4 regions of the Novibacillus thermophilus genome follow, and region 1 is predicted to be linked to each of the others. Evidence: riboswitches for the same ligand, from Rfam matches in the RefSeq annotation. Region 1 holds a riboswitch; each other region holds the start of a gene.
What was found. A riboswitch is a leader RNA that binds a small molecule or an ion and turns the genes downstream of it on or off. The one in region 1 is predicted to bind S-adenosylmethionine.

Region 2: linked by a shared signal. The riboswitch ahead of B0W44_RS03385 (MFS transporter) and the one ahead of B0W44_RS08655 (methionine ABC transporter ATP-binding protein) in region 1 are both predicted to bind S-adenosylmethionine.
Region 3: linked by a shared signal. The riboswitch ahead of ssuE (NADPH-dependent FMN reductase) and the one ahead of B0W44_RS08655 (methionine ABC transporter ATP-binding protein) in region 1 are both predicted to bind S-adenosylmethionine.
Region 4: linked by a shared signal. The riboswitch ahead of B0W44_RS15350 (LLM class flavin-dependent oxidoreductase) and the one ahead of B0W44_RS08655 (methionine ABC transporter ATP-binding protein) in region 1 are both predicted to bind S-adenosylmethionine.

What each region holds. Positions count from the first base shown of each region.
Region 1 is NZ_CP019699.1:1,733,858-1,739,535, reverse strand. It holds gene B0W44_RS08670 (carboxymuconolactone decarboxylase family protein) at 195-578, opposite strand; gene B0W44_RS08665 (MetQ/NlpA family ABC transporter substrate-binding protein) at 657-1,514, opposite strand; gene B0W44_RS08660 (methionine ABC transporter permease) at 1,600-2,265, opposite strand; gene B0W44_RS08655 (methionine ABC transporter ATP-binding protein) at 2,246-3,286, opposite strand; SAM riboswitch class I at 3,363-3,472, opposite strand; partial or broken gene B0W44_RS08650 (aldehyde dehydrogenase family protein) at 3,662-3,886, opposite strand; gene B0W44_RS08645 (acyl-CoA mutase large subunit family protein) at 3,908-5,569, opposite strand; gene B0W44_RS18095 (hypothetical protein) at 5,609-5,678, shown strand, end outside.
Region 2 is NZ_CP019699.1:678,929-684,606, reverse strand. It holds gene B0W44_RS03395 (sigma-54-dependent transcriptional regulator) at 1-719, opposite strand, end outside; gene B0W44_RS03390 (hypothetical protein) at 1,149-1,607, opposite strand; SAM riboswitch class I at 1,915-2,036, shown strand; gene B0W44_RS03385 (MFS transporter) at 2,134-3,414, shown strand; gene B0W44_RS03380 (acyl--CoA ligase family protein) at 3,447-5,078, shown strand; gene B0W44_RS03375 (enoyl-CoA hydratase-related protein) at 5,110-5,678, shown strand, end outside.
Region 3 is NZ_CP019699.1:2,482,428-2,488,105, forward strand. It holds gene B0W44_RS12100 (Gfo/Idh/MocA family protein) at 1-672, shown strand, start outside; gene B0W44_RS12105 (sugar phosphate isomerase/epimerase family protein) at 669-1,637, shown strand; partial or broken gene B0W44_RS12110 (response regulator transcription factor) at 1,771-1,887, opposite strand; gene B0W44_RS18925 (hypothetical protein) at 1,885-2,010, shown strand; SAM riboswitch class I at 2,204-2,316, shown strand; gene ssuE (NADPH-dependent FMN reductase) at 2,681-3,226, shown strand; gene B0W44_RS12120 (LLM class flavin-dependent oxidoreductase) at 3,255-4,655, shown strand; gene B0W44_RS12125 (NAD(P)/FAD-dependent oxidoreductase) at 4,799-5,678, opposite strand, start outside.
Region 4 is NZ_CP019699.1:3,144,835-3,150,512, forward strand. It holds gene B0W44_RS18680 (GH92 family glycosyl hydrolase) at 1-80, opposite strand, end outside; gene B0W44_RS18685 (discoidin domain-containing protein) at 47-1,351, opposite strand; gene B0W44_RS15345 (hypothetical protein) at 1,453-1,674, opposite strand; SAM riboswitch class I at 1,997-2,109, shown strand; gene B0W44_RS15350 (LLM class flavin-dependent oxidoreductase) at 2,286-3,659, shown strand; gene B0W44_RS15355 (sodium:solute symporter family protein) at 3,707-5,212, shown strand; gene B0W44_RS15360 (alpha/beta fold hydrolase) at 5,570-5,678, opposite strand, start outside.

The DNA.
Region 1 (5,678 bases):
ACGGCCTCTCCTCTGCTGCAATCACAGAGAAAGGACGTCAATGACCGTAGGATCTCCTCCTGCCAACTGAGCCGCGGCAAGGGATACGGCGATATAAGATTGCACCCCGATCCTTTGATATCCGAAGACCTCCCTTTAGCCACAACAAAAACCCCGGGATGCTTTCGCTTCGCATCACGGGGTTTTAATTGGCTTCAGTGCACCTCACGTTGTTGCTGCAGTTCGTGTACGGCGTCCTGCACGAGTGTGACGCCTTGAGCCATGGCCGCTCCGCCACCGAACGCTGCGGCTACACCGACGGCTTCCATGATCTCCCCTTCAGACGCCCCTTGGTCGAGGGCACCTTTCGCGTGGTAGATGATGCAGTACTCATCGTTGGCAAAGACGGCCACAGCTAACGCCATCAGGTGCTTCATTTTTTCATCCAGCTCCCCGGGTTTAAAACACTCCTCCGTGAAGCGGTTGAAACTTCCCACCAGTTCAGGCATTCGCTCGCTAAACGCCCCCAAGCCTTGTTTGTAATCTTGCAGGGCGAGCTGGGTCCAATTGTCTTTCACCACGTTGTGGTCATGTTTCATCGCGATCCTCCATTCTGCCAACGTCTTCCTATAGCATGCGTCGGAGAATGGAACTTTATGAAGGAAGTGTGCTAGGCATCACTCAAAGGCGGGAACAACCGCGCCATCGTACTTTTCTTCCATAAACTGCCGAACGTCGTCAGACGTCAAGGCGTCAGCCAGCTCTTGAATGCCCGGTTTGTCTTCGTCTCCCTCGTTTATTGCCAGTACGTTGACGTAAGGTGAGTCTTTGCCTTCGATAAACAGGGCGTCCTCCACCGGATTGAGGTCGGCCTCCAAAGCGTAGTTCGTATTGATGATCGCCAAGTCTACGTCAGGCAGGACACGGGGCAACATCGCGTTTTCCACTTGTTCGAATTGAAGGTTTTTCGGGTTTTCGACGATGTCTTGAAGCGTCTTGTCCCCCTCGCCCTCAGACAACGTGATGAGTCCATTCGCTTCCAACAGGCGGACAAAGCGGTCTTGCTCTCCCGAGGCATTCGTAACCGCGACGGTCGCACCGTCTGGAATTTCTTCAATCGATTCGTACTTGTCCGAGTACGCGCCAAGGGGCTCAATGTGCACGCCGACAACGTCGACAATGTTCCATCCGTTTTCTTCATTGGACGATTCCATCCACGGGATGTGCTGGAAGTAGTTCGCATCCAGCTCCCCTTCGACTAGGTTTTTATTCGGCAGGACGTAATCCTGGAATGTCTTGATCTCCAGTTCCACACCTTGTTCAGCCAAGATGGGCTTCACGTGCTCCAAAATTTCGGCGTGAGGCACTGCCGTCGCCCCGACCGTTAACTGGATCGTCTCCTCCGTACGTTCGGCACTGTTTTCACCGCTTTCTTCACCCGCCGAATCGCCACCTCCGTCACTCGCCCCGCTGCCGCAAGCTGCCAAGGCGAAGACGACAAACAGTGTACTTGCGTATTTCAGCCATTTCAACATCGTGAAACTCCTCCCTTTTTTTTGATGACACGTGCCAGTGGCAACATGTGTCCGGAAAAAGGCCCGCTTGACAGATCCCGAGGGACTACCTTTTATCAATGGCTTGCACCACCCGGTCCCCGACACTCTGTATGATTTGCACCATGAGGACGAGAACCGCCGTCGCCAGCACCATGACGTCGGTCTGGAACGACTGAAAGCCAAAGCGGTAGGCGAGATCGCCGAGGCCTCCCCCGCCGAGTATTCCGGTGATGGCCGAATAACTGACGAGCGTGATACACGTGACCGTAATCCCGGCAACTAATCCCGGCAACGCTTCGGGTATATACACCTTGCGAATGATCTGCCAGCGGGTCGCCCCCATGGCCCTTGCCGCTTCGATGACGCCCTTGTCCACTTCCCTGAGCGACGTCTCTACCAGCCGTGCGTAAAACGGTGCGGCACCAACGACTAACGACACGCACGCCGCCGTCGGACCGAGGGACGTGCCGACCAACATTCGGGCGACGGGTATCATCCACACGACCAACACGATGAACGGAATGGAGCGAAACAGGTTGACGCCGAAGCCAACGAGGCGCTGCAACCACGGCAGTGGCCACAGGCCTTTCTCTTCCATCACGACGAGGGCAATCCCGAGTGGGAGTCCGAACAAAGCGGTGAAAAAAGTGGAGATGACCATCATGTACACTGTCTCCCACGTCGCAGCCAACAGCAAATCCCATTGGACGTTAGGCAGAAGGAAATCCACTGTCTAACACCTCCACTTCGACGTCTGACCCCCGCAAAAAGTCCACGACTCGCGCCACCTGCTCCGAAGATCCGTCAACGTGTACATACAGCGTGCCGTAGGCCGTGTCGTTGACTTGACGCACTTGTCCCTGCAAAATGCTGAGATCGACCTCACAGGCGCGGATACAGCGACTGATGACCGGTTGTTTCGCCTCTGTCCCGAAAAATGTGCACTTGAGGATCCGTCCGGAAAACATATCACGAAAGGAAAGGTCAAGGGCTTCTTTCGCTTCTTCCTCCAACCCGGCCACGTCCCGCACGAACCGACGCGTGATTTCTTTTTTCGGCCGGCGGAACACGTCGGACACCGGTCCGCTTTCGACGAAACGCCCGTTTTCCATGACCGCCACGCGATGGCAAATTTTGCGGATAACGTGCATTTCGTGGGTGATGAGGACGATCGTCAGATTCAACTCGCGATTAATCTTTTGGAGTAAACGGAGTATGTCGTCCGTCGTCTTCGGATCGAGGGCTGACGTCGCCTCGTCGCACAATAACACTTTCGGGTCATTGGCCAGCGCCCTCGCAATCCCGACCCGCTGCTTCTGCCCGCCGGACAGTTGCGCCGGGTAAGCGTCCGCCTTGTCCGTCAGGCCGACAAGCTCGAGCATGTGCCTGACTTTCTCATCGGCTTCGGCCTTCCCAACGCCGGCGATTTCCAGCGGAAAGCGGACGTTCTCCTTGACCGTACGGGACCACAGCAAATGGAACTGCTGAAAAATCATGCCGATTTCCCGCCGCGCTTCCCTCAGTTCGCGTCCGGACAACTGGGTAAAAACGCGCTCCCCCACCCTCACTTCTCCGGCGGTCGGCGGTTCCAGCAAGTTGATCGTCCGGATCAAGGTGCTCTTTCCCGCGCCGCTGTAGCCGATAATCCCGAAGATTTCTCCGGGCTCGACCGTCAGATCTATGTCATCTACAGCTCGGATTGTCCCTGCAGCCGTCTTAAAGTGCTTACGAATGCCCTTTAACTGAATCACGTGTCTCCCTCCCTTTAACAGCTAAAAAACCCTTTTTCGCAGAGAAAAAGGGTTTTACAGCAAAGGTAAACGTCCTCTCTCATCTGCCAGGTCGACACCTGCAGGAATTAGCACCTTTTTGCACGTGAGGGCGCAAATGGTTGCCGGGTTTCATCGGGCCAGTCCCTCCACCTCTCTGGATAAGAGATGTCTAGTTTGTATTAAGTTAAGCTGAAAAGATTTTACCACGATATGAGAGAAGGGACAACAGGTTTTTTTAAAAGTTTTCCGTTTCTACTCCTCCCAACCTTTTACAGAATCGACAACGTCCTCTCTCATCTTCAGAAGCGCCCTGCCAAAGGGCGAGGCTCCTCGAGCCCCCTTCCTCATCACAGCCTATTTCAAATGAATCCAGACACTTTTGACTTCTGTATAGTTTTCAAGGGCGTACGACCCCATTTCACGGCCGAAGCCAGACTGTTTGTAACCGCCGAAAGGAGAGGCCGGATCGGTTACGTTGTAGCAATTGACCCACACCGTCCCGGCCTTTAGCCGACTGGCGATGTAGTGAGCGTTTTTCACATTTTCGGTCCACACCCCGGCAGCCAGTCCGTACGGCGAGCCGAAAAGGGGGCTGACGTCTCAAGACGAATCGTATTCCCCGTATGTTTCTCGCAGCGTGTCGCATATTTCACCGACGGTTGCCCCGCTTTTCACGGCGTCGATGATGAAAGGCATCACATTCTCGTTTCCTGAAGCTGCCAACTGCAGCTGCGAGAGGACGTGCCGTAGGCGCACATTGTCCCGGGATCGGCGCAGTTGTTGTAGAAATCGCTTTTGTCGCTGTTCCAGCCTCGGATCCGATTGGTGCAAAAAGATCTCCCCGTTTTCTTCGCCGACAAACCGGTTTACACCGACGACGACTTCCTCACCGCGTTCCACTTTTTGCTGATGGCGATAGGCGCCGTCCTGAATTGTCTGTTGAACATACCCGCGTTCAATGGCGGCAACGGCTCCCCCCTGCCCCTCGATTTCGTCCAAATAGTCCTGGACTCGCTGTTCCAACTGGTCCGTCAATTCCTCAACAAAATACGAGCCGGCGAGTGGGTCCACCGTGTCGGCGGCACCGCTCTCATAGGCGATAATTTGTTGTGTGCGCAGCGCTGTCCGCACTGACGCCTCTGTAGGTAAAGCCAGTGCCTCGTCGGACGCATTGGCGTGTAGACTCTGTACGCCGCCGAGTACGGCAGCGAGGGACTGGAGCGCGACTCGCGCGACGTTGTTATCGGGCTGGACGGCAGTCAACGTAGAACCCCCGGTTTGGGCGTGTACCCGAAACTGTTGCGACCGCGGAAGGCGCGCTCCGAAGCGCTCGCGCATCAAGCGGGACCACAAGCGGCGGGCGGCACGGAATTTGGCCACTTCCTCGAAAAAGTGATTGTGTACACTTAAGAAAAATGAAAACTGAGGTGCCACTTGATCGATCTTCAGCCCTCTTGCCAGAGCATACTCGATGTAGGCGATACCGTTTGCCAGTGTAAAGGCTAATTCTTGGGAAGCTGACGCACCTGCCTCCCGCATGTGGTACCCGCTGACACTGATCGGTTTGAAACGGGGCATCCAGTTCGTGCAAAATTCCACGACATCCGTCACCAGTCGCATGGACTCTTGCGGTGGATAAATATACGTGCCCCGGGCGGCGTACTCTTTTAAGATGTCGTTTTGCACTGTGCCGGACAACTTGTCGAGGGGAACCCCCTGTTTTTCCGCGACGGCGATGTACATCGCCAACAGGACGGGGGCCGGAGCGTTGATCGTCATCGACGTGCTGACGCGGTCGAGGGGAATGTCTTGAAACAGCAGCTCCATGTCCCGCAAGGAATCTATGGCAACACCGACCCTGCCGACTTCTCCCGCCGCTTCCGGAGCATCGGAATCAATGCCAATCTGCGTCGGCAAGTCAAACGCGCAACTGAGACCGTGCTGCCCTTCACGCAATAAAAATTTAAACCGCCTGTTCGTCTCCCGCGCCGTTCCGAACCCGGCATACTGCCGCATCGTCCACAACCGCCCGCGGTACATCGTCCGGTGGATCCCCCGGGTGTACGGGAACTCGCCGGGAAACCCGAGTTTTTCCTTGTAGCGCGTATCGCATTCATCTGGGGTGTAGCAACGTTCCACTTCAATGCCTGAGGAGGTGACACACGTTTTTGACGTGTGGATTGACCGGTGCTTATCCAACATGTCGTTTACACTCCGTTCTTCCCATGACCCAGTTGTACTCGTGATACCTTTCGCTTCCATTCCGCTTAAATCACGGACGACATCAGCACACGCAGCGTCATGCGTGCAGCAGAGTGGAATGTCAAAAGGGAAGATGCACTCATTTCAATGGCAGCGCCTCAAACGGTCC
Region 2 (5,678 bases), 1.1 Mb from region 1:
CGACGGCGAAAGGTTTTTAACAAAACCGAATCTGGTTGTTCTGTCGTCGCCGCGACGATGAATACTTGTGCCTGTCGTCCGTCCTCCGTTTCTCCCAGCTTGCGGTAACATCCTGTATCTAAATAAGTGAACAACATCTCTTGACCTTCTGGAGGCAGACGGTGAATTTCGTCTAAAAAAAGCATGCCGCCATCAGCCCGTTCCAACAAACCTCGCCGGTCTTGACTCGCTCCCGTATAAGATCCCTTCACACTGCCAAACAACTGACTAAGCAACAGTTGAGGATTGTGAGCGTAGTCAGCACAGTTGAAGGTGACAAATTCTCCTTTATGCTGGGTGGAAATCCGCCTGTATTCGTACATCAAACGCGCAAACATGCTTTTTCCGACGCCTGTCGCGCCGAAGAGGAGAGTATGGAGGCCGTACGGAGGGTAGTGCAAAGCCGCTTTCGCCTGTTCAATCGGAGCGCGAAAACTACCCTCTGCCCCAATTATTCGACCGAATACTTGGATGCCGGCTGATGTACGAGCCACACGGAACAAGACAGGGCGCCCCTCTTTTTTCTCAACCAAACCGTGTTTGACGAGCCGGTTTAATTCCCGGCTGACGTTACTGCGATGCTGTTGCAATGTATCCGCTATTTCTTGTGCGCTTACCCCCCACTTGTCTCGCGCCTCGTCACACATTTGACACAACGTATCCCACAACTGATTACTCAACTTCCCACCTCTCACTAAATACATTTTCGTCAATATTATACAAAATGACCGTGTCATCAAGTGAGACTTTACGCTTCTGTCTGATAGAGTGTCTTACGCTTATCAACACGTTCTCAATGACTGATCCATCATGACATAGCTAAAGGAAGGCATCGTATAAGGCGGTCGGTAACCTCCCAAAATGATCAGTACCAGCAAAAAATTGGGAGTTTCTCTCGGAAGTTCTCACAATACTGAAACTGCTGTATCATCTATAATCCTTATACGTGCGGTTGATTTCCCCTACCGCAATGACAAAACTAATCGCACACTCCTTTATCCTTGGACAAACTCATACTTTTTTCTTATGGTCGCTTTTGATATCCTTAATAAAATAATACAACGTCGTAAGAACGAAGATCACAATTAATTCCGAAACGACAAAGCTTGTCATAACTTTTTCACTCTTTCTGCCACATCGTGTGATTTTACAAAAATCAAAAGAAGTTTCTTGCGATCCAGCCACAGTAAGATGAGACACATAACCATCAAAACAGTACTGAGGTCTTGAACACCAATATCAAAAGCATAATTGACCATCATAATATTAACGGCAATTGGAAAATAACAGATGGCACCCAACGTTGCCGTCCTCGGAATCGCGATTAAGACAGCGGCTATGACTTCCCCTAACCCGATAAACATTTCATATAAGCGCGAATATCCAAAAAATGTCCAAGCTAACGTAAAACCTTCTCCTCGCATGGCGGCAATTTCTTCTGTTGGTACGCCAAATTGTCCGAACGTCAGTTTAGCAGCTCCGTAAATCAGAAAGTTCACTGCCAAAAAGAGACGAAACGTCGCAGGAATTGAGTGTTGAAGGACACAAATAAACCGACCCGTATCCATGTGCTCACATCCCCTTCCCCCTAAACACGTTCACGCATTTCTAGTACCCGTACCACACACGCTTTTTTCCCAAAAGCCATTTAAGTATCACGATCTTTCGGCTCTTCTTTTATCGTAGAAAAATTTGAAACTGATTGACATTGATTGGTCTTACATTTTAACTACCAAAACTTACAATTTTGTAAGGTGCGGACAAAGTAGTTCAGAAAAAATTTTCTAAACTGAACGGCGTATTCCCCTTGACAATGTGAGAATAGAGTTGTAGGATAATTACAAGTTTTTTCAATTACATATTCATAGTGAATGCTTCTTATCAAGAGAGGCGGAGGGACTGGCCCAATGAAGCCCGGCAACCTCTTTGCACTCGCGCAGTGCAAAAAAGGTGCCAACTCCTGCGGGATGAGTTTAACTCGTTCCGAGAGATAAGAAGAGCGTTTCGCTACAGAGCGAACCCCTCTTCTTATCGAAGAGGGGGTTTTTGTATGTGTCGAGCCTAGAAATAGTGACAGGAGAGGAGAGAGTGTGAATGAGTTATGATGTATCAGTTGAAGTTTCCGAAACATCCCTTCACCGACGTCGGGCCGCCATCTCGAGCGTGATCGGAACAACCATCGAATGGTACGACTTCTTTATTTACGGAACAGTGGGAGCCCTCGTATTTCCTACTTTGTTTTTCCCGGATTCTGACCCTTACGCAGGGTTGATGCAGACGTTCTTAATCTTTGCCATCGGGTTTGTGGCACGACCTGTTGGCAGTTTTATCTTTAGTCACTTTGGCGATCGCTTTGGAAGAAAGACGACACTCATTTTCACATTACTGATGATGGGAATCGCGACAACGACTATGGGGCTTTTACCGACTTATGAAACAATTGGCATATGGGCTCCGCTCTTGTTGTCGATTCTCCGCTTTTTACAGGGTCTCTCAGCAGGCGGAGAGTGGGGAGGTGCTGTCTTGCTCTCTATGGAGTGGGCAGGGCGTGATCGACGCGGATTTTTTGCAAGCCTCCCACAGCTGGGTTCACCCTTCGGCTTAGTACTCTCTTCAACCGTTGTTTCACTCTTACTCACGGTATCCGGTGACGCCTTTTTTTCGTGGGCATGGCGCATTCCGTTCCTTTTCAGCTTGGGCCTAGTCATCGTCGGACTGTACGCCCGTTTACGCGTTCTGGAATCACCAGAGTTTCAAAAAGTTCTAAAAGACGAAAATGTGTCCCAAGCTCCTGTGCTCGAATCGCTTCGCACCTACCCTAAAACGATCCTCTGGGCCATCTTAGTGAACATTGTGATGTTCGCTGCGTTTTACACGTTCAGTACGTTTTTTATCGGGTATGGATCGACGTATTTAAACCTCGATCAGAATCTGCTAACCAATGCCACTGTGCTCGGCGGCATTGCGGCGGCACTTGCCGTAGTCCTTTTCGGACACTTTTCAGACATCGTCGGAGCCAAGAACGTGTATGTCGTCGGTGTCCTCTCTTTGGTGGTATGGGCATTTCCATATTTTGTCCTGGTCAACAGCAAACAGCCTTTCCTCATTGTGACTGCGGTAGCGTTCGCGTTTTTCACGTTTGGTGCCATGTACGGCCCCCTCGCATCATTTGTCGCAAGTTCGTTTCCAGCCCGCCTGCGGTACAGCGGTTCATCGGTTGCTTATGCAATCGGAGCGGTCCTCGGGGGTGGCATCGCACCGATGATCAGCACCTTTTTAGTCGACAACTTTGATTCTGCGTTTGCTGTCAGTACTTATTTGATCTCCTTGGCCCTTCTCGGACTTATAGGTGCCCTCAAACTGAAGGAACTTTAGGTTTATTTCCTGGGAGAAAGGTGGTTAACATTATGTCAAGTTTGTATCATCAACCGTTTCAAGCGCCCCTTACCCCCGCGTCGTTTTTAGAAAGGACGGTAGTGGCTTTTCCAGATCGCGTAGCGGTTGTCGAAGGAAACACTCGCTACACTTACCGGACATTGTACGAAAGAGTCCACCGTCTGGCGCGAGGTCTCTACCGTCTCGGCGTACAGCGGGGTGACCGTGTTGCGGCAGTCGTTCCGAATACCAAACTTGCCCTCGAGCTTCACCTGGCGGTTCCTCTGATGGGAGCTGTACTCGTTCCCATCAACGTTCGTTTGAAATCAAAGGAAATGTCCTACATCCTCAATCACTCTGAAGCAGTTGTCCTTTTTGTGGACGACACGTACGCTGAACGACTGGTTCCTTGTCTTGAAGAAGTCCCAAGTGTCCGCGTCCTCATCGTCGATGGCACGGATAAACATTTCCCGACTACACGCCACATTGAACAGCCCGTGGACGTGCTTCCGTACGAAAGCTGGCTCCACTCGGTGCCCTTTGACCCGATGTCGGTAAGTGTTCAAGATGAGTGGGATTTGATTTCTATTCATTACACCAGTGGAACTACTGGACGTCCAAAAGGGGTCATGCTGCACCATCGAGGAGCATTCATAAATGCCTTTAGTGAAATCGTAGAAATGAATCTTTCGCCTGACAGCGTGTACCTGTGGACACTCCCAATGTTTCACGCCGCAGGTTGGTGTTTCCCCTGGGCCGCGACGGCAGTTGGCGCCACACATGTCCTTTTGCGCAAAGTAGAGGCATCCCGAATCGTTCAGTTGATTGAATCAGAAGGCATCACGCACTTCTGTGCGGCACCCCCAGTGCTGACGATGATTTCCCAATATCTAGAGAGTGAGAGAACTGGATTGCCTGGCACCGTCCACATTATTACAGCTGCTGCCCCTCCGAGCCCAGCTTTGCTGCGCAAATTAGAGTCTTTTGGAGCAAAGGTCACCCATGTGTACGGCCTGACGGAAGTGTACGGCCCGTTCACGATCAATGAATGGCGAAAAGAGTGGGATGCACTTCCAGACAATCAACGGGCGGAATTAAAAGCACGGCAAGGTATTCCGTATATCGGACTAGGCGAACTGACTGTTGTCGACGACAAGATGCGCCAGGTTCCTAAAGACGGCCTCACGATGGGTGAAGTCCTCATGCGCGGGAACGGGGTCATGCTTGGCTACTACAAAGATGAGGAAGCTACTGCTCAAGCTTTTCACGGCGGGTGGTTTCATACAGGCGATTTAGCGGTGTGGCACGCGGACGGTTACATAGAGCTGAAGGATCGGCAAAAGGACATCATTATCTCAGGAGGTGAGAATATCAGTTCAGTAGAAGTGGAGCGGGTCCTTTTGGAACACCCTTCAGTATTAGAGGTAGCCGTGATCGGCATCCCCGACCGCAAATGGGGAGAGGTCCCGAAAGCGTTCATTACAGTTCAACCCGGGGAATGCGTGAGTGTGGAGGAACTGCAAACATTTTGCCGCAAACGACTCGCCCACTTTAAGTGTCCCAAAGAGATTGAATTCTGTGAGTTGCCAAAAACTAACACAGGTAAAGTACAAAAACATTTGCTTCGTGAAAAAGAGCGAGAGAAGCAGTTAAACACCAACTAAAGGGTTGTAAGGAGGACGTGCTTTGAGTCAAGTGATTCTTTATGAACGTCGTGGTCCTGTAGGATGGGTGACTCTAAACAACGTTAATGAAAATTTAACTCTTACGCTGAAAGCAATGAAGGATATGGAGAAACAGCTCAAAACTATTGCCAATACTCGTGAAGTGGCTGTCGTGGTGCTCCAAGGGGCACCAAACATATTTTGCCTTGGTCACCACTTTCAAGAAATACAAGAGTCAGATACAGAAACCGTACACGCGTTGTTTGAACAAAGTTTCCGGGTTAAACAGTTGATCCGAGATCTGCCACAAGTTGTGATTGCTAAGGTTCAAGGTGTCGCGGTTGCAGCTGGACTTGAATTGGTCGCCGTTTCCGATCTGGCTGTAGCTTCAGAACGTGCTCAATTCGGTGCAACGGGTATTAACTGGGGACTCTTTTGTAGCACTCCGGCCGTCTTTTTAAGCCGTAACATTAGCAGAAAAAAGGCGGCAGAAATGTTGTTTACGGGAAAACTGTATACAGCTCGAGAAGCGGAAGCGATGGAGCTGGTTAATCGGGTGGTCCCGGATGACCAGCTTGATAAGGAAACAGAAAAACTGGC
Region 3 (5,678 bases), 750 kb from region 1:
TCGCAAGCTGCCAAAAAGCTGATGATGCACGGCGAAATCGGCCACCCCCTTGTCGTGAGGGTGCAGGCGCTGCGCCGCCGAAAAGTGCCGGGATGGGGGGTATTTACGCAAAAAGAGCTACAAGGTGGTGGTAGCTTGATCGACTACGGATGTCATCTTCTAGATTTGGCATTATGGCTGATCGGTCATCCGCAACCGCTAGAAATTATGGGAAGCACATACAACGCCTTGAGTAAAACGCCCGGACAAGTGAACGAGTGGGGGAAGATCGATTCCGAATCGTTTGACGTTGACGACCACGCGGTAGGATTTGTGAAGTTTGCCAACGACGTCACCTTGTTCATTGAATCGTCGTGGGCCGCGAACATTCGAGAAGATGTGGAAAGTTTGAGCATATCAGGTGACCGAGGTGGACTTGACGTATTTCCGCTTCAATTGAACTATACCAAGCATGGAATGTTGTTTAACACCGAATCCCCGTGGTTACCGGGTTGTGACGATCCAGGCCTGGCACAAGCGGAAAACTTCGTTTCTGCCTGTTTGGGGGAGGCGGACGTCATCGTCAAGCCAGAAGAAGCGATGGCTGTGTCACAGATTATTGAAGCGATTTATGAAAGTAGCGAATCAAGAAAAAGTGTCCAGTTCGAAAAAGGAAAGGAGATCTCACGGTGAAACTCGGTGTGTTCTCGGTGTTGTTGTCAGATCTATCATTTGAAGAAATGTTGGATTATGTGAAAGGAGCCGGCATATCTGCGGTAGAAATCGGTACAGGGAACAATCCTGGAGATGCGCATTGCCCGCTCGACACGTTGTTGGAGAACAAAGGTGAGCGGGAACGGTATTTGCGAGCCATTCAAACACGCGGGTTAACAATCAGCGCCTTCAGTTGTCATGGCAATCCGCTCTCGCCGAATAAGGACGTGGCGCAATCGTCTCACGACACGTTTGTGAAGACGGTCCGATTGGCTGAAATGATGGATGTTCCCGTCGTCAACTGTTTTTCGGGTACGGCAGGTGATCACGATGGAGCGAAATACGCGAATTGGCCGGTAGTCCCGTGGCCGACCGAGTACAGCGACGTACTGAAGTGGCAATGGGAAAAAAAGCTTATTCCGTACTGGAAACAGTGGGGACAGTTCGCACAGAACCACAATGTCAAAATCGGGTTGGAATTGCATGGCGGCTTTCTCGTCCACACACCTTATACACTGTTGAAACTGCGCGAGGCTACGTGCGAAGCTGTCGGGGCCAATTTAGATCCGAGTCACCTGTGGTGGCAAGGCATCGAACCGGTGGCAGCGATTAGGATATTGGGAGAAGCGAACGCGATCCATCATTTCCACGCCAAAGACACGTACATTGATCAAGATAACGTCAACATGCACGGTCTCACTGACATGCAACCGTACAGTCACGTAAAAACGAGGGCTTGGACGTTCCGCACCGTCGGCTACGGTCATGACTTGAAAGAATGGTCAGACATGATGAGTGCCTTACGCACGTACGGCTATGACTATGTCGTCAGTATTGAACACGAGGACCCGCTCATGTCCATCGAGGAAGGACTTACCCGTGCAGTCCGTAATTTGCAATCGATTCTCATGAAAGAGGAACCGACAGACATGTGGTGGGGGTGACACAGGTCGGGCCTTAGGCTCGACCTGTTGTACGCCCGCACCCCTTGAAGCAGAATGTTCCCGTTGAGACCAGAAGAAAAACAGTCGTTGACCAAGAATCTTATTTTCCCAACACCGACCAACTCGTTGTACGTCATGGTTCAATCCAGTGATGCTTCAGCGCATAAATCGCTGCTTGTGTGCGATCCTGTACCTTCATTTTACCGAGAATGTTTGTGATATACGTTTTAACGGTTTTTTCAGTGATGTGATTCAAGCTATATACGGATTAGCTGCCATCGGTTTGTTTGTTCTAATGACGATCATCATTTGGAAACTCAGACATGTCAGGCCAGCAGATACAACGCCTTATGAAGAAGTAACATCGTTTTAAAAAGGAATTCAACGTCTCAATGCAGAAATGGTCTGCTTGTGACCAGATCCGTTTCAAGCACTAGAGGTGACTTGCTGATGTTCAGGGAAAGGTATTTAGCTACCTTCATGAAAATTAAAAGTTGACAAAAAATGCTTGACAGACGATAAACCTTAAGCTACCATAAAAAGACCTAAAATTACATAACAAACATTCCTTATCAAGAGTCGGGGGAGGAACCTGGTCCGATGAACCCGCGGCAACCATTACTTGCCCAAAGTAAACGGTGCCAATTCCAGCAGACTGTGAAGGTCTGAAAGATGAGGAAGAGTTGATCGTTTGTTTATACAAAAACCTCTTCCGAATCGGAAGAGGTTTTAACTTTTCCGGGGTAAAGGGTGTTCGTGGGATGGAAACAGTTCGTTATTACGTTGTTTCCGTAAATCCTAGTATCAAAATTGGATAAGTTCATTTTAAGGGGGTGATCGATCGTCTTCTGTACTTACCATTCGAGCTAGGTAAATTAGTCACTGATTCGTTTAAGGCATTGAATGCGGTACAGAGCTTGAGCCAGTGCACTGTGAGTACAAATGGCATGCCACGTGTCGGATGCCCTAAGAACCCGTCTGTCTCTTGACGTCACGCGATTAGGAGCAGTCTATCACCAAAAAAATTTTAGGAGTGCAAGTTAATGAGCGACGTTATCACGATATCGGGAAGCCCATCTGAACATTCGAGATCAGAGTGTGTCCTGAAATTTCTCTGTTCTTTGATAGAACAGGAAGGACTGTCGACAATCCAAATTTCAGTTCGAAACTTAAAACCAGAAGATCTCGTCTACGCGCGGTATGACAGTCCGTCGATTGAGGACATAGCACTATCAATTAAAAACGCCAAGGGACTCATTGTCGGCTCCCCTGTCTACAAAGCGTCTTACTCGGGTGTGCTTAAAGCGTTATTTGATTTGCTTCCGCAGGATATTTTGAAACATAAGCCAACCCTTCCGATCATGGTTGGGGGGAGTTTGGCTCACTTGTTAGCCGTTGATTTTGCTTTAAAGCCGCTGCTAACTGCGTTAAAAGCGCAAAACTTACAAGGTGTTTACTTGCTCGACCAACAGATTGATCGTGAGAACGAAACAAACCCCATTGTCAATCAAGAGGTTTTGCAACGAGTAAAAAAAGAATTGTATTCGTTCATTCGGACCGTGAAAGAGCAAAAAGCTTTGGTCGTTTAGACGATGTTGTACCTGGAGGTCTGCTCAAATGAAAAAGCAGATTCATTTGAATGGTTTTACCCAAAATTCGGTTGCTCCTCATTCACCAGGATTGTGGAGACATCCGGCAGATCAAGGTTATCGACATGGGGATCTCTCCTACTGGATTGAGATGGCTCATCTTCTAGAACGCGGAAAGTTCGATGCTATCTTTCTGGCAGATGTAAGTGGTGTTTACGATGTATATCAAAACAGTTACAAACCGGCAATCCGTAACGCTGTCCAAGTTCCGCTTCACAATACCTTGCTTCAGATTTCTGCGATGGCTGCGAACACGCAATATTTGGGGTTTGCAGCGACTTATTCGGCTACTTATACACAACCGTACAAATTGGCGCGAGAGTTTTCCACGTTGGACCATTTGACGAAAGGACGTGTAGCCTGGAATATTGTGACCTCCTACTTGGAGAGCGAGGCGGTCAATCAGGGATTAAAGACCAGAATTGAACATGACAAACGTTATGAACGAGCAGAAGAGTATATGGATGTGGTCTATAAATTGTGGGAATACAGTTGGGAAGAAGATGCGGTCATGGCAGACGAGGAAATCGGCGTATATGCTGATCCTGAAAAAGTTCATCCCATTCAACATAAAGGGGAATACTTTAGCGTGCCCGGTATTCACCTAGTCGAACCTTCTCCACAAAGGACCCCCGTGTTGTTCCAAGCAGGCTCTTCTTCTAGGGGGCGCGACTTTGCGGCAAAACATGCAGAAGCTGTTTTTACGACGACCCAGAATACCATAGCGGAATTAAAAGCTTTTTCAACGGATATACGCAGCAGGGCTAAGAAGTTTGGTCGTCGTCCGGAAGATATCCTCATTTTTCCCGGGGTCGTCCCTATCGTGGGCGCTACCGAAGCAGAAGCAAAGGCCAAGTACGAGGAATTGAAACAGTATGTCAGTTATGAAGGAACACTCGCGCTTTTGTCGGGACATACGGGAGTTGATTTCTCCCATTATAATCCTGATGAATACGTTGAAAACTTGGAAACGAATGCATCTCGGGGTTTTCTCCATCAATATACTACTGTCAACCCAGAGAAGAAATGGACGGTGCGGGAAGCCGTTACACATCACGGTCTCGGTATCGGAGCCTGGAAAGTCGTTGGGACACCGGAACAAATAGCGGATCAGTTTGAGTCTATGGCGGTAGAAGGTGACGTTGACGGATTTAATATCATTCAAGCCATTTCCCCCGGAACATTCCGCGATTTTGTGGACTATGTCGTTCCGGAGCTGCAAAGCCGCGGGATTCATAGGACGGAGTATGAGGCAACAACTTTACGTGAAAACATGTTTGGAAAGGGCAGGGTTCGTTTACCTAGTAATCATCCAGCAAAAAGACTCGGTTCACATTTGTCCCGTGAGGCGGCGAAGTCAGTACGTTGAAGAGGATCACCCACCGACTGCGGTAAGCATCGGTGGGTGATTTATGCGACTTAACTTGTACCATTGTCCCACCGCACTTGATGATGGGGCACTTGTATTTTCCGACAACTCCATTCTAACCGAGGATTTTGAAATGGCTCGCTTTATGTTAATAGCGAAAATCTCTCATCCGTCATATCAGCATTTACAGCTACTCCCGCCTTATGACCTTCTGCAGCAGAAATTATTAACGAAGAAGGAGCGAATTGTGCGAACTCACCAGCGGCATAAATATTTTTTTGTGAGGTGCGCCCAAAATCATCTGTTACAATCTGTCCGTTCTCCTGTATTTCAATACCGAGGTGTTCAGCAAATTGATTAGGGCGATAAAATGATAGTTCAATAAACCCACCACTCCTTTTGATTTCCAAGCCTGAAGCAAACGCAACTTTTTCCAGGTATCCATTTTCTCCGTACAATTTTTGTATCGGTTCCGTGTTGACTACTATTCCTTTCCGCTCTAAATCGTCCTTTATAGGTTGAGATATTTCGTGACCGTTGGTTGCCACCAATAAATCCTCAGACCAATTGTGAATCAGCTTTCCCAAATGAAACGCCGCACCTTCGTGTTCTGCAATTAAAATGAGTGGTTGGTCTCTTAACTCCCATCCATCACAATACGGACAGCTAAATAAACTTTTTCCGTAATATTGACTTATTTCTGGAACTTGCGGGAATATTTCTCGTATCCCCGTGGCTAAAATTATTTTTTCCGCAAGGGACTGTCTGCCCTCAGACGTTGTAATCTTAAACAGTGCATCACTCGCTTGTTTTGTGACCTGTGTCACCGTTTCTCTAAAAAAATGAACGGACGGATACTTACTCAGCTCTTCGATTGCAATATTTTTGAACTCCGCTGGCTTAATGCCGTCTCGTGTCAAAAATCCATGGGATTCTTGCGTGACCCGGTTTCTGTTCGTCCCGTCATCAAATAGCGCGACATTTCTTCGCGATCTTCCAAGTATTAAACCTGCACTCAAACCG
Region 4 (5,678 bases), 1.4 Mb from region 1:
TTATTACTTTCGTGATATGCATAGATCCAATTGGACCCTGCGTTCGTCACCGGCGTCCAGAAATTAAACCCGTGTGGCACAGCGACTGCAGGGAAGGTATTCCCCGTGAAAACGTACCGTTTGACTGCGTGCCACGAAGTGTGTTGACATATTCGGAAAGTCTGTCATACGTTCTCTCTTCGGGATTCGCTTCGATTTTAATATCATCGATGCTCCCCTTAAATACGGCCGGGCCTCTGGGGTTATCGTAGGCAATGAGTATGCGCTCGATCGTTTTCCCCGCTGCGACATCTCCGATCTTTGATTTTTTAAAGTTCCATTGATGCGCGTACAGAGTTTTTGAATTTCCTTGGTCTTGTGGATTGAGTTTGATCCCGTGCTGGTCGACGGCTTCAAGCTCATGCAGATAGGTCCCGTCGGAAAATGCGAGATCGACGGCTGCATACGTACTCGCGTAGTCCAAATGATCCTTATCGGTAAATTCCGGAAAAATGTAATACGACAGTTCGGTATTCTCAGTTACCGGAATGTCGACATCAAAAATTTTATTATACGAATAAGCACGCCCTTCTGTGAGATGCGTTCCAGAATACGAGAACGCCTTCAAACCTGTCCATCCGACGTTCGTCTTAGCTGCATACGCGCTCGAAGGTCCTTTTGAGGTGAAAGATTTCATATCTGAAGGAGGTGGCGGCGGGACATCAATACCGTTGGATAGCTGGATTTCTGCTAACTGCGTCAAGCCATCCCCGGCATTTTTCGCAATGTCAAATCGATAATATTGGTAGGCGGTTTCGTTATCAAACTCGTAGATTTTCGTTTGGAAACGCTCTTCAAAGACTTCATTTGTTCTCGTATCCAACGTCGTCCAATTTTCGCCGTCACTGGACCCGGAAAGCGTCCAGTCTCGAGGATCTCGGCCCGGGTAGTCGTTCGCTGAAGTAAAGGCGTATTTCACAACCGTGTCCGGCTCAGAAAGTTGAAGTTCAATCCAAGCCGTACGCTCAAACGCCAGCCATTTCGTATTCACGTCTTGATCCATCAACTTCTGTTCCGTTTCATTCGGTGGATTGTTGGCGCTTGCCGTCACTTGCTCAACTTTATCTGTAATGTTACCTTGAATACCGTCAAATGGAATGTTGCCATCAACGCCCTCCGTCATTTTACGGCCTTCCGCATCCGTTTCGACCGTATTTTCCCAATCCGGTTGCGGATCACCTTCTTCAAACGAAGTGAAAAAATCGGTTGGGGCTGCATGTGCCGTCTGAACAGGTGGTGTATATAAAATCCCGGCAAGCAATGTATATCTGACGATCACTGACAAAACCCTCGTAACCCGTCCCTTCTTCATGTACGGTGAACCTCCTTTAATCCCTCTCTCTTTTTTACAACGACGATATTTACTTCTAAATGTGATGGGCTTTCCTTCAAACCTCCTTTTTTTGGCTTATGTTAGGTCATATTCCAACCTTTAATAGAATGCCTGTCCACTGTCAGAATGTCTGCTTCCGATTGAATTCCTAAAGTCACGCTCTCGGTTGATTCCATATTCCAGCGGTCATCCTCTGAACCTCCGTCTGATGTGTTGACATATTCGTAGTGTGTAATGACTTCTAGCGGGATCGGCATGTAAATGTGCTTACAGAGCGGGTTCATCGTCCACTCCCATCCCAATTGTAGGACAAACCATAAAAAATGTGAGGAATCAATCTCTTTACTTTTATGCTAATTTCTTCAAATTTTTGTTAATAGTTCGATATTACTGGTTGTTTTCGGGCTTTGTGCTCTATCATTTTGATGTATATAGACTATTAGACATAGCGTTCTTCGAAGAAAAATTCCCTTTGTCAAACCATTTTATTCCCAGGTTAGTCGTACAACCCGGATCAAGGCATGGTCCTTTGTGTTCATTGACCTTTGGCAAATTGAAATAAGGGGTTGACAGTCGAAAAAAATATTTTTAAAATGAGGTAAAATTAAAACAACAATACCGGAACTCTTATACAGAGAGGGGGAGGGACTGGCCCTATGAACCCTCGGCAACCATTGAATTGACTCAAACGGTGCCAATTCCAGCAGATCCTTGTGACAGGGTCTGAAATATAAGAGGTTCCGCTACAGAGTTACTACCCTCGTGTAGTCAGTGAGCGGCCTCTTAAACAAGAGGTCGCTTTTCAATTGTCAAAAGTCTGAAAGAAGGTGATTCCTCAAAATTTGTCGTCATATAAACATATTATTCCCATTAGATTAATCTGTTTACTACACTTAAAAAGGAAGGTTGCTCAATGAAAAAACAAATTCATTTGAACGGTTTTGTCCAACATTCTCCATCCCCCCATTCCACCGGACTGTGGAGCTATAAACAACACGAAGGGCATCGCCACAATCGCTTGGCCTATTGGGAAGAAATAGCCCGAATTCTCGAGCAGGGGAAATTTGATGCCCTGTTTTTCGCCGATGTGATCGGAACTTACAGCGTCTATCAAAACAGTTATGAACCAGCTGTGACGAATGCCGTTCAAATACCTGCCCACGATCCCTTACTTGTGATTTCAGCCTTGGCTGCCTCGACTCAACACATTGGTTTTGCCGTAACCGTCTCGACGACCTATTCACAGCCGTATTTCTTGGCGCGGCAATTGTCGACACTCGATCACCTTACAGAGGGTCGAGTCGGGTGGAACATTGTGACGTCCTACCTTGAAAGCGAGGCGGTGAATCTGGGTTTAGAAAGGCGCTTACCGAAACATGTCCGGTACGATCGCGCGGATGAATTTTTAGAGGTAGTTTACAAACTGTGGGAACACAGTTGGGAGGATGATGCTGTCGTCCTTGACCGGAAAAACCGTGTGTTCGCCGACCCCTCCAAAGTCCATTTGATTAACCACCACGGTTCGTACTTCGATGTTCCGGGACCGCATTTGGTAGAGCCGTCGCCGCAACGGACCCCTGTCTTGTTCCAAGCCGGGGCATCCCCGCGTGGGCAGCGATTTGCAGCCAAACACGCCGAAGCTGTGTTCATTAAATCCCATTCCCTTGAATCGTTGAAAAACTACGTCCAGAACATCCGGAATCTCGTGGAGGAACAAGGGCGGGACCCGCACAGTGTCCTCATTTTTCCTCTTATCTTGCCGATCGTCGGTTCGACAGAGGAGGAAGCGCACCGAAAATACGAAGAATTAAAAAACCATGTGAGCTATGAAGGGACACTCGCTTTGCTTTCTGGGCATACTGGCATAGATTTCTCCAAATTTGATCCGGATCAATACATCGAAGACATGGAAACAGAGGCAGTCCAGGGAAATTTGAACCTGTACACGAAAGATCCGACCAGAAAGTGGACGTTGCGGGAAGCGGTCATGAACCATGGCCTCGGAAACGGTACGGTCAAATTTGTCGGAACACCTGAACAAATCGCCGACCAAATAGAGCAATGGGCCGTTGAAGGCGATGTCGACGGATTCAATATCGCCCACGCTCACTCACCGGGAACCTTCCAAGAATTCGTCGAATATGTCGTTCCCGAATTGCAACAACGCGGTATCTACCGGACAGAATACGAAGCAGTGACGCTGAGAGAAAACATGTTCGGAAAAGGGCGTCGGTTCTTACAGGAGGACCATCCAGCAAAACAAATCCAGGTTGCTACAAACAGCTGAATGGTGCGATAGTGTCCCATTCGATTTCATGATAAAGGAGTTCAAACATGACGGAAATCCAACTGTTTTTGTGGATCGGTTTAGCTGCTTTCCTCGTCCTTATACTCGGAATTGGAATTTACAGCGGAAAAAAGACGAAGAGTGTCCGCGATTTTGCCATCGGCGGTGGTCAATTGGGACCGGTCGTCCTTGGGCTTTCTTTTACTGGAACGTATTTGAGTGCCGCGGCTTTTTTGGGTTATCCGGGTTGGTCCTACGAATACGGGTATTCCAACCTCTGGCTTTTTTTGGCGATCATGGGTGGCGGACCGATCGGCGTGTTGATGGTGGCCAAGCGGGCAAGAAAAATCAACACGACCCAACAATCTCTTTCTTTGCCAGATTGGCTTGGAGACTATTACTCCAGCGATTTTTTGCGAATTGCGACCAGCATCATCCTCCTTTTCAACATTTTTTACATCGCCGCCCAATTCGTCGCCGGAGCCAGGATTTTCGAGTATTTGCTCGAAATCCCCTATGGGAACGCACTGATGACGACTACTATCATTGTCATCATTTACGTCTACGTGGGAGGGGCGATCGCCGATGTATACACCGATGCGATCCAAGTCATTCTTATGGCGGTGACCGGACTTCTCGTTTTTGTCTCCGGTATCGTTCTGTTTTGGGAAGGGGGCCTCTCGGAAACCTTTTCCGCTATCACAGCTAAATTGACAGCACAAGATTCAGACTTGGGACGAGTCTTCCACCCCGAATCAGATTACTTTTACTCCCTTCCAGCAGTGATAGGCGCACTTTTGATTCAATGGGCGTTTGCCTCAGCCCCTCACCTTTTCAACAAAGTGCTTGGGGTGAAAGACGAACGGGATCTGGGTAAAATGATTTTCGTCTACGTCGTCACGAAGCTTTGCTGTCTGGCTGTTTTCTTCGGTGGATTTTACAGCCGCGCCCACCTGGGAGACCAGGTCGTCATGAGCGATTTGGCTCTGGTCGAATACATGGTCCGAGTTTTCCCCGCCGTGATCGCTGCCCTAATGATTGTGGTGATTTTGGCAGCGGCCATGTCGACGACGGACGGGCTGTTTGTTTCCATTTCCACCGTCTTCGCCAACGATATTTTCTTAAAAGCGCTCGTTCGACGCGGAATCTTGAAGATGAGCAAAAGACGTGCAGAAAAAACAGCTCTTCTCGTGAGCCGTGTCGCGACTGTCGGGGCCGGTATTCTGGCTTGCTTGCTCGTTTTGAATCCGCCGCGTTACATGGCTGATATCCAATGGCTGGGGATATCCGGTATCGCGGCCGGTACACTCGGCCCCATTTTGTATGCCGTATACGGGAAGAAAAAAGCCCACGCTCGAGCGGCGGAATTTTCGATGGTGATCGGTCTTACGTCCTATCTGGTCTTGTACTTCGGCGGTATCGAAAAAAGCGCCATGGCTGCTGGCGCCTGGGCGACCCTAATCGGTATCGGATTGATGATCGTGTTGGCGAACACTTTGAAAGTCCCTAAAAAAGTTCAACAGCATGCCGAAAAAGCGATAAAGGCAAAGTGAGGGGATGTTTCTATGTTCATTAATCCAATGCTTTCGTTATGGTTTTTTGGATCGATTTTATTTTTGATCGTCATCTTTTTTTTGTTGTGGAAATGGTATTTTCACAAATATTAGGTTGATAAAAACATCAGGGTTTCCCTCAAGATTAGGAAATCCTGATGTTTTAGTTTGACAGGGACGTCATCCTTCTTCAAACGCTCTGTGTCAACTTCCTCTCGATGCTCACGGATTACTCATTGTTTAACCCCAATACGTGATCCGGAGACCCTCCCTATGGATTCTGGTCAAATGTTTAGTCAGTATGAGTTAAAAGCCAAAATTTTTCCGCACGCTTGCTAAATGACTTGATGGCTTAGTTCATAGGAGGCTGGAACTGATTGCATCACCGACCTCTTCTAAAAAATTGATCATAATATTGGTGAATTCATCTGGCTTATCATAATGAATGTCATGTCCAGGGGTATCC